4 regions of the Streptomyces sp. NPDC051310 genome follow, and region 1 is predicted to be linked to each of the others. Evidence: riboswitches for the same ligand, from Rfam matches in the RefSeq annotation. Region 1 holds a riboswitch; each other region holds the start of a gene.
What was found. Region 1 has a riboswitch for cobalamin ahead of ACIA79_RS09325 (ribonucleoside-diphosphate reductase subunit alpha). Riboswitches for the same ligand answer to the same signal wherever they lie in the genome.
Positions count from the first base shown of each region.

Region 1 (3,240 bases):
AGCTGGAAGCCGGGCGTGTGGTTCGCCAGCGCGGTCGTCGTCGGCGGCTGGGGCTACTTCCTCTGGGTCGGCGTGCACGACCCGCTGGGCGGCATCAACCAGCTCTTCCCGCTGTTCGGCATCGCCAACCAGCTGCTGGCCGCCGTGGCCCTGGCGGTCTGCACGACGCTGCTGGTCAAGTCGGGCCGGCTGAAGTGGGCCTGGGTCACCGCGGTCCCGCTCGCCTGGGACGTGGCGGTCACGCTGACCGCCAGCTGGCAGAAGATCTTCTCGGCCGACCCGCGGGTGGGCTTCTTCGCCCAGCGGGACAAGTACCAGGCCGGCATCGACTCCGGGCAGGTGCTGCCCCCCGCGAAGTCGATGGACGACATGCACACCGTCGTCACCAACTCCACCGTCGACGGCGTCCTCTCCGCCCTCTTCGCCCTCCTCATCATCGTGGTGATCGCGGACGCGGGGCGCGTCTGCTGGAAGGCCGTCACCGACCCCGCCGGCGTGAAGCTCTCCGAGGTCCCGTACACCGAGTCCCGGATCGTGGCCCCCGCCGGGCTGTTCCCCACGGCGGAGGAGAAGGCCGAACTGGTCGCCGCCGGGCTCGGCCCGGACGGCGGCGTCCGCGGCGACCGCAAGGACGGAGGCAGTGGTGACGAGGTGCCGGCCGGGACCGGCTCGGCATGACACCGGTGACCGCTACGGGAGCACCCGGCCGCCTGCGGCGCGCCCTGGGCCGGCTGCGCTGGTACGTGCGTGAGCTGTCCGGCGAGTCGGTGTACGACAAGTACGTCGCCCACGCCCGGTCCCACGACCCGGACGCGGAGGTGCTGACCCGGCGCGAGTTCGAGCGCAGGCGCACCGACGCGCGGGAGGCGGACCCCCGCGACGGGTTCCGCTGCTGCTGAGCGGGTGAGCGCACGACGGGCCGCCGCGATTCCGGGGACGGAATGCGGCGGCCCGTCGCCGTCCCGCTCCACACTCGGACCATGGACATCACCATCAGGGCCGTACGGCCGGAGGAGCACGGGGCGCTGGGCGAGGTCACGGCCCAGGCGTACCTCGGAGACGGGCTGCTGGACTTCGGGGAGAGCGACGAGTACCTGATCGAGCTGCGGGACGTGTCCCGGCGGGCCGCCGGGGCCGAGGTCCTCGTGGCCGTGGAGCAGGACCGGCAGGTGCTCGGCGGTGTGACGTTCGCCGCCGCGGGCGGCGGGCCGTGGGCCGGTCTCGCCGCGGACGGGGAGGCCGAGATCGGGATGCTCGCGGTGGCTCCGGCGGCGCGGCGGCGGGGCGCCGGGGAGGCGCTCGTCCGGGCGTGCGTGGAGCGGGCCCGGGCGGTGGACGGCTGCCGGCGGGTCGTGCTGTCCTCCCGGCAGGCGATGCGGGCGGCCCACCGGCTCTACGAGCGGCTGGGGTTCGTACGGACTCCGGAGCGGGACTGGCAGCCGGTCCCGGGTGTCACCCTCTTCACCTACGCACTGGAGTTGTGACGCACGGCTGACACAACATGTGGGGGGTGCCGTCGTGGGCGCCCCCCACATGTATGCTCATCTCGCTGTCGCCGCAGGGGAATCCGGTGCAAATCCGGAACTGTCCCGCAACGGTGCACCGGTGTGCTTTTGCGCACCCGGAAGTCCGATGACCTGCCGACGGCGCACCCGGCCGTCCGGTCCGGGTGCCCAGACGTCCGGGCCTCGCGGAGTGGGCCGGTGGACGCGGTGCGTGCGCCCCTGTGCCCGGGGCGCCGGGTTCCGCTTCCCCGCCCGCCCGCCGGCCCCGAGCCGAGCGAGGGAGAGCCCCACGTGACCATCGCGCCAGCCGATCCGGCTTCAGCAGTCGCGGACGCGGAGACCGACGCACCGGGGACCGCGCTGCTGCGGATCCTGACCGACCTCACCGCCGATCTGCCCGACACCGACCCCGGCCGGGTCGCCGCCGCGGCGCTGCGCGGCCGGCACGCAGGTTCGGACGAGGCGGAGCTGCGCGAGCTCGCCACCGAGGCGGCCGCCGGTCTGATCGCCGAGGACCCGGCGTACTCCCGGCTCGCGGCCCGGCTGCTGACCCGGACCATCGCGGAGGAGGCGGCCGGGCAGGGCGCGGTGTCGTTCTCGGCGTCGGTGGCGGTGGGGCACCGGGAGGGTCTGATCGCGGACCGTACGGCGGAGTTCGTGTCGCTCCACGCGGACCGGATGGACGCGCTGGTCGACCCCGCGGCCGACGACCGGTTCGGGTACTTCGGGCTGCGCACGCTGTACTCGCGCTACCTGCTGCGCCACCCGATCACGCGCAAGGTGATCGAGACGCCGCAGCACTTCATGCTGCGGGTGGCGGCAGGGCTGGCCGAGGACGACTCGGTGCGCGCGCTGGAGGAGGTGGCGGCGCTGTACGGGCTGATGAGCCGGCTCGACTACCTGCCCTCCTCCCCCACGCTGTTCAACTCCGGGACCCGCCACCCCCAGATGTCGTCCTGCTACCTGCTGGACTCCCCGCAGGACGAGCTCGACTCCATCTACGACCGCTACCACCAGGTGGCACGGCTGTCGAAGCACGCCGGCGGCATCGGCCTGTCGTACTCACGCATCCGGGCCCGCGGTTCGCTGATCCGCGGCACGAACGGGCATTCCAACGGCATCGTGCCGTTCCTGAAGACGCTGGACGCCTCGGTCGCGGCCGTGAACCAGGGCGGGCGGCGCAAGGGCGCGGCGGCCGTGTACCTGGAGACGTGGCACGCGGACATCGAGGAGTTCCTGGAGCTGCGCGACAACACGGGCGAGGACGCCCGGCGTACGCACAACCTGAACCTGGCGCACTGGATCCCGGACGAGTTCATGCGCCGGGTCAACACCGACGCCGAGTGGTCGCTGTTCTCGCCGGCGGACGTGCCGGAGCTGGTCGACCTGTGGGGCGACGAGTTCGACGCCGCGTACCGGGCGGCCGAGGCGAAGGGCCTGGCCCGCAAGACCATGCCGGCCCGCGACCTGTACGGCCGGATGATGCGGACCCTCGCGCAGACCGGCAACGGCTGGATGACGTTCAAGGACGCCTCGAACCGCACCGCGAACCAGACGGCGGAGCCGGGCCGCACGGTCCACTCCTCCAACCTGTGCACCGAGATCCTGGAGGTGACGGACGACGGGGAGACCGCCGTCTGCAACCTGGGCTCGGTCAACCTGGGCGCCTTCGTGGCCGGCGGCGACATCGACTGGGAGCGGCTGGACGAGACCGTCCGTACGGCCGTCACGTTCC
Region 1 covers NZ_JBITEO010000005.1:56,142-59,381, forward strand. The annotation lists gene ACIA79_RS09310 (carbon starvation CstA family protein) at 1-678, shown strand, start outside; gene ACIA79_RS09315 (YbdD/YjiX family protein) at 684-899, shown strand; gene ACIA79_RS09320 (GNAT family N-acetyltransferase) at 981-1,484, shown strand; cobalamin riboswitch at 1,504-1,660, shown strand; gene ACIA79_RS09325 (ribonucleoside-diphosphate reductase subunit alpha) at 1,797-3,240, shown strand, end outside.

Region 2 (3,240 bases), on a different contig from region 1:
CAGCGTGCCGTCGTAGCCGCGCCCGGCCAGCCCGGACTGCAGCCGCGCCGCCCGGTCGAAGGCGCGGACGAAGGCCGTCGCGCCCAGGCCGGCCAGCGACCGCCAGGTGGCCGCCCGGCTCGTCAGCCCCAGCCGCGCGGCCTGCGCCTCACGGATCCGCCGGACGGCGTCCAGCAGCAGGAAGCTGATCCGGTACATCACCAGCGCCACGTCGACCACCGGGGCCGGCACCCCGGCCCGTACCAGCCGGGGCAGCACGTCCGAGACAGGAGTCGTGAACGCGAACAGCAGCACCCCGAGCGACGCCGCCGACGTCCGCAGCAGCAGCTGCCCGGCGTGCACCGGCCCGTCTGGGGCCAGGGTCACGAACCCGTCCGCCCCGCCCACCTGGAACAGCAACGGAACCGCCCCCGTGCAGCAGAAGCCGAGCGGAACGCGGAACGCCCGCCACAGCTGCCGCCGTCCCACCCCGGCCGGCCCCAGCAGCACGCCCAGGGTGGCCAGCGCCACCAGCACCGCCCCCGGCCACGGCGGCAGGCAGATCGCGAGGAGGGTCAGGCCGAAGCCGAGCACGGCCTTCTCGCACGGGTGACGGCGGCGCCAGCGACTGCTGTGCGCCGCCGCGTCGATCGGCAGCACCGGCGGCTACTCGACGCGTCCGGCGCTCTCGGCGCGCGCCTGCGCCCGCGCCTCGCCCTGCCGCCGCCCGCGGCGCAGACCGAAGTAGTAGGCCAGCACCCCCGCCCCGAGGGCGGCCTGGAGGGAGAACAGGGCCGACTCGATCTCGCCCGACGGCGGTTCGTAGAGCGGGCTGAACCACGGCTCGTAGTCCGGGTGCGTCTCGGTGATGGCGGTCTCGGCCTGCGCGTCCGCGCCGGTGAACGGCTCCTCCTTGTGGTCGCCCATCCCCAGCGCGAGCGGGAGGACGGCGAGCGCCACGACGACGAGCAGCAGCAGCGTGTTGATCCTGGCGTTACGGCTCATCGGCCCACGGCCTCCGTCTTCGTCCCGGTCCCGGTTCCCGTCTCCGGCCCGGTTCCCGTCTCCGCCGCGGCTTCGGTCTCCGACCCGGTCCCCGTCTCCGGCGCGGCTTCCGTCTCCGGCCCGGTTCCCGCCTTCTTCTCCGCCTCCGTGGTCGCCTTCGTCCCGAGCAGCACTCCGAGACGGGTCAGCTCGCCCTTGCTCGACTGCGTCAGCAGCCGCATCACCAGCACGGTGAGCAGGCCCTCGCTGACCGCGAGCGGCAGCTGCGTGACGGCGAAGATGCCGCCGAACTTGGCCAGCGCCCCCGCGAACCCGCTGCTCGGGTCCGGGAACGCCAGCGCGAGCTGCACGCTGGTGACGCAGTACGTGGACAGGTCGGCGACGAACGCACCGAAGAACACGCTCACCATCAGCGGCACGCCGGAGCGCCGCAGCAGCCGGTACACGCCGAATCCGGCCCACGGCCCGACGATCGCCATCGAGAAGACGTTGGCGCCCAGGGTCGTCAGACCGCCGTGCGCCAGCAGCAGCGCCTGGAACAGCAGGGTGATGGTGCCGAGCACCGCCATGATCGGCGGCCGGAAGAGGATCGCGCCCAGGCCCGTACCGGTGGGGTGCGAGCAACTGCCCGTCACCGACGGGAGCTTCAGCGCCGAGAGGACGAAGGTGAAGGCACCGGACGCGCCGAGCAGGAGAGTCGATTCGGGGTTGGACCTGACCTCGCGGGTGAGCGCCCGGACACCGTGGACGACGAACGGCGCGGCCGCCACGCTCCAGGCGGCCGCGTGCACGGGGGGCAGATAGCCCTCGGCGATATGCATGATGTGGGAGACCCTCTCCAGCACCTCGTGGATGGACAACGCGCCTTGGCCGGTCTCCTGGCTGACGGGTCATGCCGCCGCGGCTCCGCCTTCCCGGACACCACGGTCTCCCGCGGTGTTCCAGTGGCTTCCCGGGGTGGTACCCCCGGGAGTGGAGCCGGACTTCCCGATCACAGTGGCGAGGGCCGCACCGGTACCGCACCGGTTTCCCGTACACCAAGGCCCTGCGACAGTAGTGCGTTGACCAGGTGCATCACAACCCGCGCGCTCCCGCACGCCCCCGCCGCGTCCCCCTGCCCCGGTTCCCCGCCCCGCGCTCCGCCGCCGGAGCCGTACACCGCCCGGGGCCGGCGCGCAGCACGGCGCGGGGGGGTCGTCCTTGCGGGGGCGGGGGCGTGGGGAGGGGCCGAGCCGGGCGGGGGCCGGGGGGGGCCCGCCGCGGCGGGGCTCCCCCCCCCCCCCCCCCCCCCCCCCCCCCCCCCCCCCCCCGCCCCCCCCCCCCCCGCCCGGCCCCGCCGCCCCCCGCCGGGGGCCCCCGCGCCCCCCCCCCCCCCCCCCCCCCGCCGCGGGGGCTACTCCTTGCGGTAGCCGTACGCTTCGGACGCCGCCGACACCACCGCGTCCAGGTCGCCGCCCGCCGAGGCGGTGACCACGGCCGCCACCGCCCCCTCCACGAACGGGGCGTCCACCAGCCGCGTGCCGTCGGGGAGCTCGTCGCCCTCCGCGAGGAGGGCCTTCACCGTCAGGACGGCGCTGCCCAGGTCGACCAGGACGGCCACGCCCGCGCCGCCGTCCACCGACGCCGCCGCCTCGGTGATCAGCTCGGCGCTCGTGCCGAGCCCGCCGTCGGGGGTACCGCCCGCGGGCGCCACGGGCGCGGCCGCACCGCCCCCGGCGAGGCCCCGCGCCAGCTCGGCGACGGACGCGGCGACCGCCGCGCTGTGCGAGACGAGCACGATCCCCACCGGCGCCCCGCTCACCGGGCCCCCTCCGCCGCCGCCTCGGCGAGAGCGGCGAACAACAGCGCCGACGACGTCGCCCCGGGGTCCTGGTGTCCCACGCTGCGCTCACCGAGGTAGCTCGCCCGGCCCTTGCGCGCCTGCATCGGCACGGTCGCCAGCGCCCCCTGGTCCGCCGCCTCGGCGGCATCGGCGAAGGACTCGCCCAGCGACTCGCCGAGCGCCTCCACCGCCGGTTCCAGCGCGTCCAGCATCGTCTTGTCGCCGGCCGCGGCACCGCCGAGCTGTGCCACCGCGGCCACGCCCGCGCGCAGTGCCTCGACGAGCTGGACGGGCGCGACCGAAGCGGCGTCGCCGAGCGCCTTGCCGGTGCGCCGCAGCAGCGTCCCGTACAGCGGCCCGGAGGCACCGCCCACCGTCGAGATCAACTGCCGCCCGGCGAGCGTGAGCACCCCGCCGGGCGTCTCCGGCTCCTC
Region 2 covers NZ_JBITEO010000006.1:127,099-130,338, forward strand. The annotation lists gene cbiQ (cobalt ECF transporter T component CbiQ) at 1-639, opposite strand, end outside; gene ACIA79_RS11375 (energy-coupling factor ABC transporter substrate-binding protein) at 646-984, opposite strand; gene ACIA79_RS11380 (energy-coupling factor ABC transporter permease) at 981-1,805, opposite strand; cobalamin riboswitch at 1,835-2,069, opposite strand; gene dhaM (dihydroxyacetone kinase phosphoryl donor subunit DhaM) at 2,378-2,785, opposite strand; gene dhaL (dihydroxyacetone kinase subunit DhaL) at 2,782-3,240, opposite strand, start outside.
Region 2: it holds a riboswitch for cobalamin, as region 1 does, so the genes downstream of both, ACIA79_RS11380 (energy-coupling factor ABC transporter permease) here and ACIA79_RS09325 (ribonucleoside-diphosphate reductase subunit alpha) in region 1, are expected to answer to the same signal.

Region 3 (3,240 bases), on a different contig from region 1:
GCAGGCGGTCCGCGGCTCCGGCGGCGTGGCGGAGCCGTCCGGGGCGTCCGCCGCCGTGCCGAAGTCGATGACGACCGCGACGCGCTTGGTGCCGTCCGTGCGGGGCGTCCCGTCGCAGACCGCCGCGAAGTCGGGCGCCCGGCGCGGCCGGGCGGCGTCCGCCGAGCCGGTGCTCACGGCGAAGCGGTAGCCGTTCACCTCACCGTCCGCGGGCCGGGCCGTGGACGGGCCCTGGGTGGCGTACGCCCACGACGGCCCGGGGCCGCTCTGCCAGAACGACCAGTAGCGGTAGCCGGCCGCCTGGGCGGAGCCGGCGGCGAGCCAGGTCAGGGCGAGAGTCGTAGCCAGGGCCAGGGCGAGGAGCAGGGCCGGAGGCCGGGCGGCGGTCCGCATCACGGCTGCCGGTTCTTGTTGCGGCCGCTGATCAGGAAGCCGATGCCCATGCCGGCGAAGAGGAAGATGCCGACGACCAGCCAGACGCCGAAGCCGCTGCTCTCGCCCGACTCCTTGTTCTCCTGCTCCTCCTGCGCCCGCGTCTCGACGGTCGACTCGGGCTTCGGCCCGGTGGCGTTGAGTCGCTGGACGAGGTCGACGCCGCCGAAGTCGCGGGCGTCGGCCCCCAGGGTGTGCGCGGCGAAGATCAGCTGGGCCCAGGCGGCGGGGCCGTTCTCCTCGGCCCACGGCACGGCGTTCCGCTGGAGCCACTTCAGGGCGGGGGCGGCCTTGTCGCCGTGACCGGCGGCGCCGAGCGCCACGACGGCGTCGGCCGTGTTGCCGAAGTCGGGCGCGGGCGCGGCGGGGGTCGCGGTGCCGGGCATGGGGGGCAGGTCGAGGTGGCCGCTCTTCGCCAGGGCGGTCACCAGGTAGGCGGCGCCGTTGCGGGCGGCGCGCTCGGCGGTCCGCTTCGCCGCGGCCTCGCAGACCGGCGGCTGGTACGGCTTCACGCCCCGCGTCTGGACGTGCTTGCCCAGGCCCGCCAGCACGGCGGCGGCGGTGGCGTCGGCGTTGGCGACCAGCGTGCCGTTCCGGTCGGGCTGGTGGGCGAAGGCACCGGCGCCGGTCCTGGCGTCGCACGGGATCGCGAAGCCGAGCAGCGCGTCGTAGGGGGTGCGGCCGTCCGCGGACCGCACGTCGCCCGGCTTCCCGCCCGCCGCCGCGAGGGCGCTGATGACCACGGAGGTGGAGTTGGCGTCGCTGGGCCCGCCCGGGTTGTAGCTCCAGCCGCCGTCCTTGTTCTGGACGCCGGTGAGCCAGTCCGCGCCCGCCTCGACGGCCTTCGTCACGGGGTCGGTCTCCCCGTCCTCCGTCTCCGGCCGGTCCAGCCCCGCGAGCGCCTGGACGGCGACGGCGGTGGCGTTGGTGTCCAGCGGCACGGCGGGGTCGCAGGGCTTGGCCGGGTCGGGCCGGTAGGAGGCGAAGCCACCGTTGTCGCACTGCTGACCCAGCAGCCAGGCCACGGCCTTCCCGGCGGGCTCGACACCGCTCGTCTCCTGCGCCATGAAGGCCAGGGACTGCCGCCACACGCCGTCGTACGTCGGGTCCTTCCGGCCGTACAGCCCGGAGGGGACGACGGGCGCCGCGGAGGACGCCGCCGGGGAGGGCGCCGCGTGCGCGGCGGGGGCGGCGGTGACGGCTGCGGCCCCGCCGGTGCACAGCACGGCGGTGGCGGCGAGCGCCGCGGCGACGCCGCGGCGGCGAACGGTGGTCATGGCGGGTGGCCTCTCCTGCGCGGTCTCCTGCGCGGTCCTGGGCGGGGCCGGGCACCGGCGCGCGCGGAAGGGCACCAGGCTCCGGCTCCGTATTCCTCGACGGTGCCGGTCACCGGGGTCGGTCCCGGTGACGCGAGCCGAACACGTACGCGTGCGGGGCGATCCGGCTCGCCACCGGTGCGGTGGCTCACGGTTGCGGGTCAGCGCCGGATTTGCACCGGCTTCCCCCCGTACGGGCATGATGACGACTCGCACACTCTACCGGCGGGTCGGTACGGCTCACAGGGCGACGTACGTCACGGGGGCGCTGCCCGGCACCGGCTCGGCGCGCCCCAGCTTCACCAGGTGCCGCAGGTGCGCCTCGGCCTCGGAGACGGCGATGGTGCGCGAGCCGTACGGGATGAGGTCCCAGGGGCGGTTCCAGGTCATGCGCTCGGCGAGCTGCCACGGGGTGAGCGGCGCGGCCAGCAGGGCGAGCAGCCCGGTGAGCCGCTCCTCGTGGTGGGCGAGCAGCTCCGCCACGCGCGCGGCGGCGCCGGTGAAGGCGTGCTGGTGGGCGGGGAGCACCTCGGCGGCACCGAGCCGGCCGGCCCGCTCCAGCGAGTCGAGGTAGTCGCCGAGCGGGTCCGTGGGCGTGGCGTCGTCGGGGTCCTCGTACAGGCCGATGTGCGGGCTGATCCCGGGCAGCAGGTGGTCGCCGGAGAAGAGGCGGCCGTGCCCGGGGCGGTGGGCCGGGTGGTCCTCCTCCAGGTGCAGGCAGACGTGGCCGGGGGTGTGCCCGGGAGTCCAGACGGCCCGCAGCCTGCGGCCCGCGAGGTCGAGGAGCCCGCCGGGGACGATCGCCCGGTCGGGCAGCGCGGGCCGCGGCACGGGCAGGGCGCGCCCCCGCCCGGACGCCCGCGCCTGCCGCAGCGGGGCCGTGTGCGCGTCGGGGGCGCCCGCGGCGGTGAGCCTGGCGAGGAGGAAGTCGAGCCAGGCGCCGGGCTCGGCCTCGCGGGTGCGGCGTACGACGGCGGCGTCGGCGGGGTGCATGGCGATCCAGGCGCCGGACGCCTCACGGACGCGGCCGGAGAGCCCGTGGTGGTCGGGGTGGTGGTGCGTGATGACGACGCCGTGCACGTCCTCGACCCGGGTCCCGAGCGCGGCCAGCCCGGCGCGGAGCGCGTCCCACGACGCGGGATCGTCCCAGCCGGTGTCGATCAGGACGGGGCCGCGACCGGTGTCGAGGAGGTGGACCAGGGTGTGCCCGAGGGGATTGTCCGGAATGGGCACCGCGATGCTCCACACACCCCCACCGTGCCCGATCACGCCCCGCCGCGGGTCTCCGCCGCCGCCGGTCGCCGTCGCGTGCGCCATGGAGCGCCCCCATCCCTCGCCGCGGGTACGGCCATTGCCCACTATAACTAGAACTGGTATCAGTTCTGAGTCACTGTCAGGAACCGGCGGGAGGCACTGCCATGACCGAGCTGGTCGAGCACGGGAAGCTGTTCATCGGCGGGGAGCTGGTCGATCCGGCCGGGACCGGCATCAT
Region 3 covers NZ_JBITEO010000001.1:187,053-190,292, reverse strand. The annotation lists gene ACIA79_RS00860 (SCO2322 family protein) at 1-393, opposite strand, end outside; gene ACIA79_RS00855 (prenyltransferase/squalene oxidase repeat-containing protein) at 393-1,709, opposite strand; cobalamin riboswitch at 1,844-1,977, opposite strand; gene ACIA79_RS00850 (MBL fold metallo-hydrolase) at 1,989-3,065, opposite strand; gene ACIA79_RS00845 (aldehyde dehydrogenase) at 3,167-3,240, shown strand, end outside.
Region 3: it holds a riboswitch for cobalamin, as region 1 does, so the genes downstream of both, ACIA79_RS00855 (prenyltransferase/squalene oxidase repeat-containing protein) here and ACIA79_RS09325 (ribonucleoside-diphosphate reductase subunit alpha) in region 1, are expected to answer to the same signal.

Region 4 (3,240 bases), on a different contig from region 1:
AACATCTCGCCGGGCGGCGGGCCCCAGTGCTGCTCGACCTGCTCGCGCAGCTCCTCCGGCAGGGTGGCGTACCAGCGCTTGTAGTCGGCGGCCGGGATGCGGACCGGGTTCCTGGCCAGCTGCTCCTCGGTGAGCCACTCCTGGTCGTGGCCGCCGGCCTCGATCAGGGCGTAGATCAGCTCGTCGCCGTCGCCGGACGCCAGGCCCGGCACGTCCTCGTCGCCGAAGTCGTACCCCTCCTCCCCCAGTCGGCGCAGCAGCGCCACGGCGGAGGCGGGGGTGTCGAGACCGACGGCGTTGCCGATGCGGGAGTGCTTGGTCGGGTACGCGGACAGGACCAGCGCCAGGCGCTTGTCGGCGTTCGGGATGTGGCGCAGCCGGGCGTGGCGTACGGCGATACCGGCGACGCGGGCCGCGCGCTCGGCGTCGGCGACGTACGCGGGCAGGCCGTCGGCGTCGATCTCCTTGAAGGAGAACGGGACGGTGATGAGCCGGCCGTCGAACTCGGGGACGGCGACCTGGCTGGCGGCGTCGAGCGGCGAGAGGCCCTCGTCGTTCTCCTCCCAGGCGGAGCGCGAGCCGGTCAGGCACAGGGCCTGGAGGATGGGGACGTCGAGGGCGGCGAGGGCGCCCGCGTCCCAGGACTCGTCGTCGCCTCCCGCCTGGGCCTCGGCGGGCTTGGTGCCGCCGGCGGCGAGGACGGTGGTGATGACGGCGTCGGCGGCCCCGAGGGTGTCGAGCAGCTCCGGCTCGGGCGCGCGCAGGGACGCCACGTACAGCGGCAGTGGCCGGGCGCCGGCGTCCTCGACGGCGTCGCACAGGGTGTGGACGAACGCCGTGTTGCCGCTCATGTGGTGGGCGCGGTAGTACAGCACGGCGACGGTCGGGCCGGCGATGTCCTTCGCCGCGGGCCGCTCCAGCGGGCCCCAGGTGGGTGCGGCGGCCGGGGGCTCGAAGCCGTGCCCGGTGAGCAGCACGGTGTCGGACAGGAAGCGGGCGAGCTGCTCCAGGTTGTCCGGGCCGCCGTGGGCGAGGTAGGCGTGCGACTCGGCCGCGATGCCGATGGGGACGGTGGAGGTCTCCATCAGCTGGGCGTCGGGGGCCTGTTCGCCGGTGAGGACGACCAGCGGCCTCCGGCTCGCGCGCAGCGCGTCCAGCCCCTCCTCCCAGGCGCGGATGCCGCCGAGGAGGCGGACGACGACGAGATCGGCGCCGTCCAGGAGGGCGGGCAGGTCGTCCAGCGGGAGGCGGGCCGGGTTGGCGAACCGGTACGCGACGGGCCCGCCGGCCGCGCGGGCGCTCAGCAGGTCGGTGTCGGAGTGCGACAGCAGCAGGATCGTGGTGGCGGAAGTCGTCGCCTCGGTCGTCGCGTGCGTCATGGCGTGCGCTGGCCTTCCTCGGGGTGTCCGCGCCCCGGGTGGTCGTAGGACGGCGGGAGTTCCTGACTCGCCCGGTCCGGCGTGGCCGGGCTCACAGTGGCGGGACCGCGCCGGATTCTCACCGGGCTTCCTCCCTAGGGCCCTGGGACCCTGTGCCGTCTGCATAGTAGAGGCTGCGCGTATGCTCGCCGCCATGCCGCCCAGCTCACCAAACCCCCAGGACCGGGGTGAAGCTCACATACGGGACCTCGGCCGGGACCGCGCCGGTGACGTCGTGCGCGACCGCGGCGACGCCTGTCCGGGTGCGCTGCGGCTGCACCGGGCCGACGACGGGGCGCTCGCCCGACTCCGGCTGCCCACCGGTGTACTGACGCCCCATCAGGTCGAGGTGCTGGCCGATGCGGCGGACCGCCTGGGCGACGGGCACCTCTCCCTCACCTCGCGGGGCAACGTCGAGCTGCGCGGCCTCGGCGAGGGCTGCGGGCTCGGGCTGGCGGAGGCGCTGCGCGGGGCCGGGCTGCTGCCCGCCTCCGAACGCCACGAGCGCGTACGGAACATGGTCGTCTCACCGCTCGCCGGGGCGGACGTGACGGACTGGGCGTACCGGCTGGACGAGCTGCTGTGCGGCGCGGACTGGACGACGGAGCTGTCCGGCCGCTTCCTGTTCGCCGTGGACGACGGACGGGGCGACGTGGCGGCCCTGGGCGCCGATGTGACGTTGCTCGCAGAGGCCGCCGGCACCGCCCTGGTGCACGTCGCGGGCGCGGCGTACCGGGTCGCCGCCGCCGACGCGCCGCGCGCCGCGCTGGCCGCGGCGGAGGCGTTCCTCGCGGCGGCCCGCGCGGCGGGCACGGGCGCGTGGCGGGTGCGGGAGCTGCCCGCGGGGCAGGACGTGGACGTGACGGCACACCTGCGGCGCGCGGCGGTCGCGGCGGACCCGGTGGCGGGCGCGGAGCTGCCGGCCGGGGCACCGCCCGCACCCGGGCCGACCGGCGACGGGAGCGTCTGCGTGCTGGCCCGCCTCGGCCGGGTGACCTCGGCGCAGTTCCGCGCGCTGCTCCCGGCCCGGGAGGTACGGGTCACCCCGTGGCGGGGTTTCGTGCTGCCGGGCTTCGCCGGCCCGGCGGCCGCGCGGGAGCGGCTGCGCGCCCTCGACGCGGCCGGTTTCATCACCCGTGCCGACTCCCCCTGGGCCGGCGTCAGCGCCTGCACCGGACGGCCGGGCTGCGCCAAGTCCCTGTCCGACGTACGGGCGGACGCGCGGCCCCGCGAGGGTGCGCTGCCGGTGCACTGGTCGGGCTGCGCCCGCCGGTGCGGCCATCCGCAGGGCGCGTGGACCGACAGGGTGGCGACCGGCGAAGGCACGTACCAGGTGACCGTGGTGACCGTACAAGGATCGACGAAATGAGCGAGAGCAGAGTGTTCGACTACGAGAAGGACGGGGCGGAGATCTACCGCCAGTCCTTTGCCACGATCCGCTCCGAGGCGGATCTCGCGGGCCTGCCCGCCGACGTCAGCCAGGTCGCCGTGCGGATGATCCACGCCTGCGGCATGGTCGACCTCGTCCAGGACCTCGCCTGGACGCCGGACGTGGTCGTCCGCGCCCGGGAGGCGCTGCGCGCCGGGGCGCCGATCCTGTGCGACGCGCAGATGGTCGCCAGCGGCGTCACGCGCAAGCGGTTGCCCGCCGGCAACGACGTGGTCTGCACGCTCTCCGACCCCGCCGTGCCCGCGCTCGCCGCCGAGCTGGGCACCACGCGCAGCGCGGCCGCCCTGGAACTGTGGCGCGACCGCCTCGAAGGAGCCGTGGTCGCGATAGGCAACGCGCCGACCGCCCTCTTCCGGCTGCTGGAGATGATCG
Region 4 covers NZ_JBITEO010000011.1:88,184-91,423, forward strand. The annotation lists gene cobN (cobaltochelatase subunit CobN) at 1-1,379, opposite strand, end outside; cobalamin riboswitch at 1,417-1,548, opposite strand; gene ACIA79_RS18065 (cobalamin biosynthesis protein CobG) at 1,573-2,787, shown strand; gene ACIA79_RS18070 (precorrin-8X methylmutase) at 2,784-3,240, shown strand, end outside.
Region 4: it holds a riboswitch for cobalamin, as region 1 does, so the genes downstream of both, cobN (cobaltochelatase subunit CobN) here and ACIA79_RS09325 (ribonucleoside-diphosphate reductase subunit alpha) in region 1, are expected to answer to the same signal.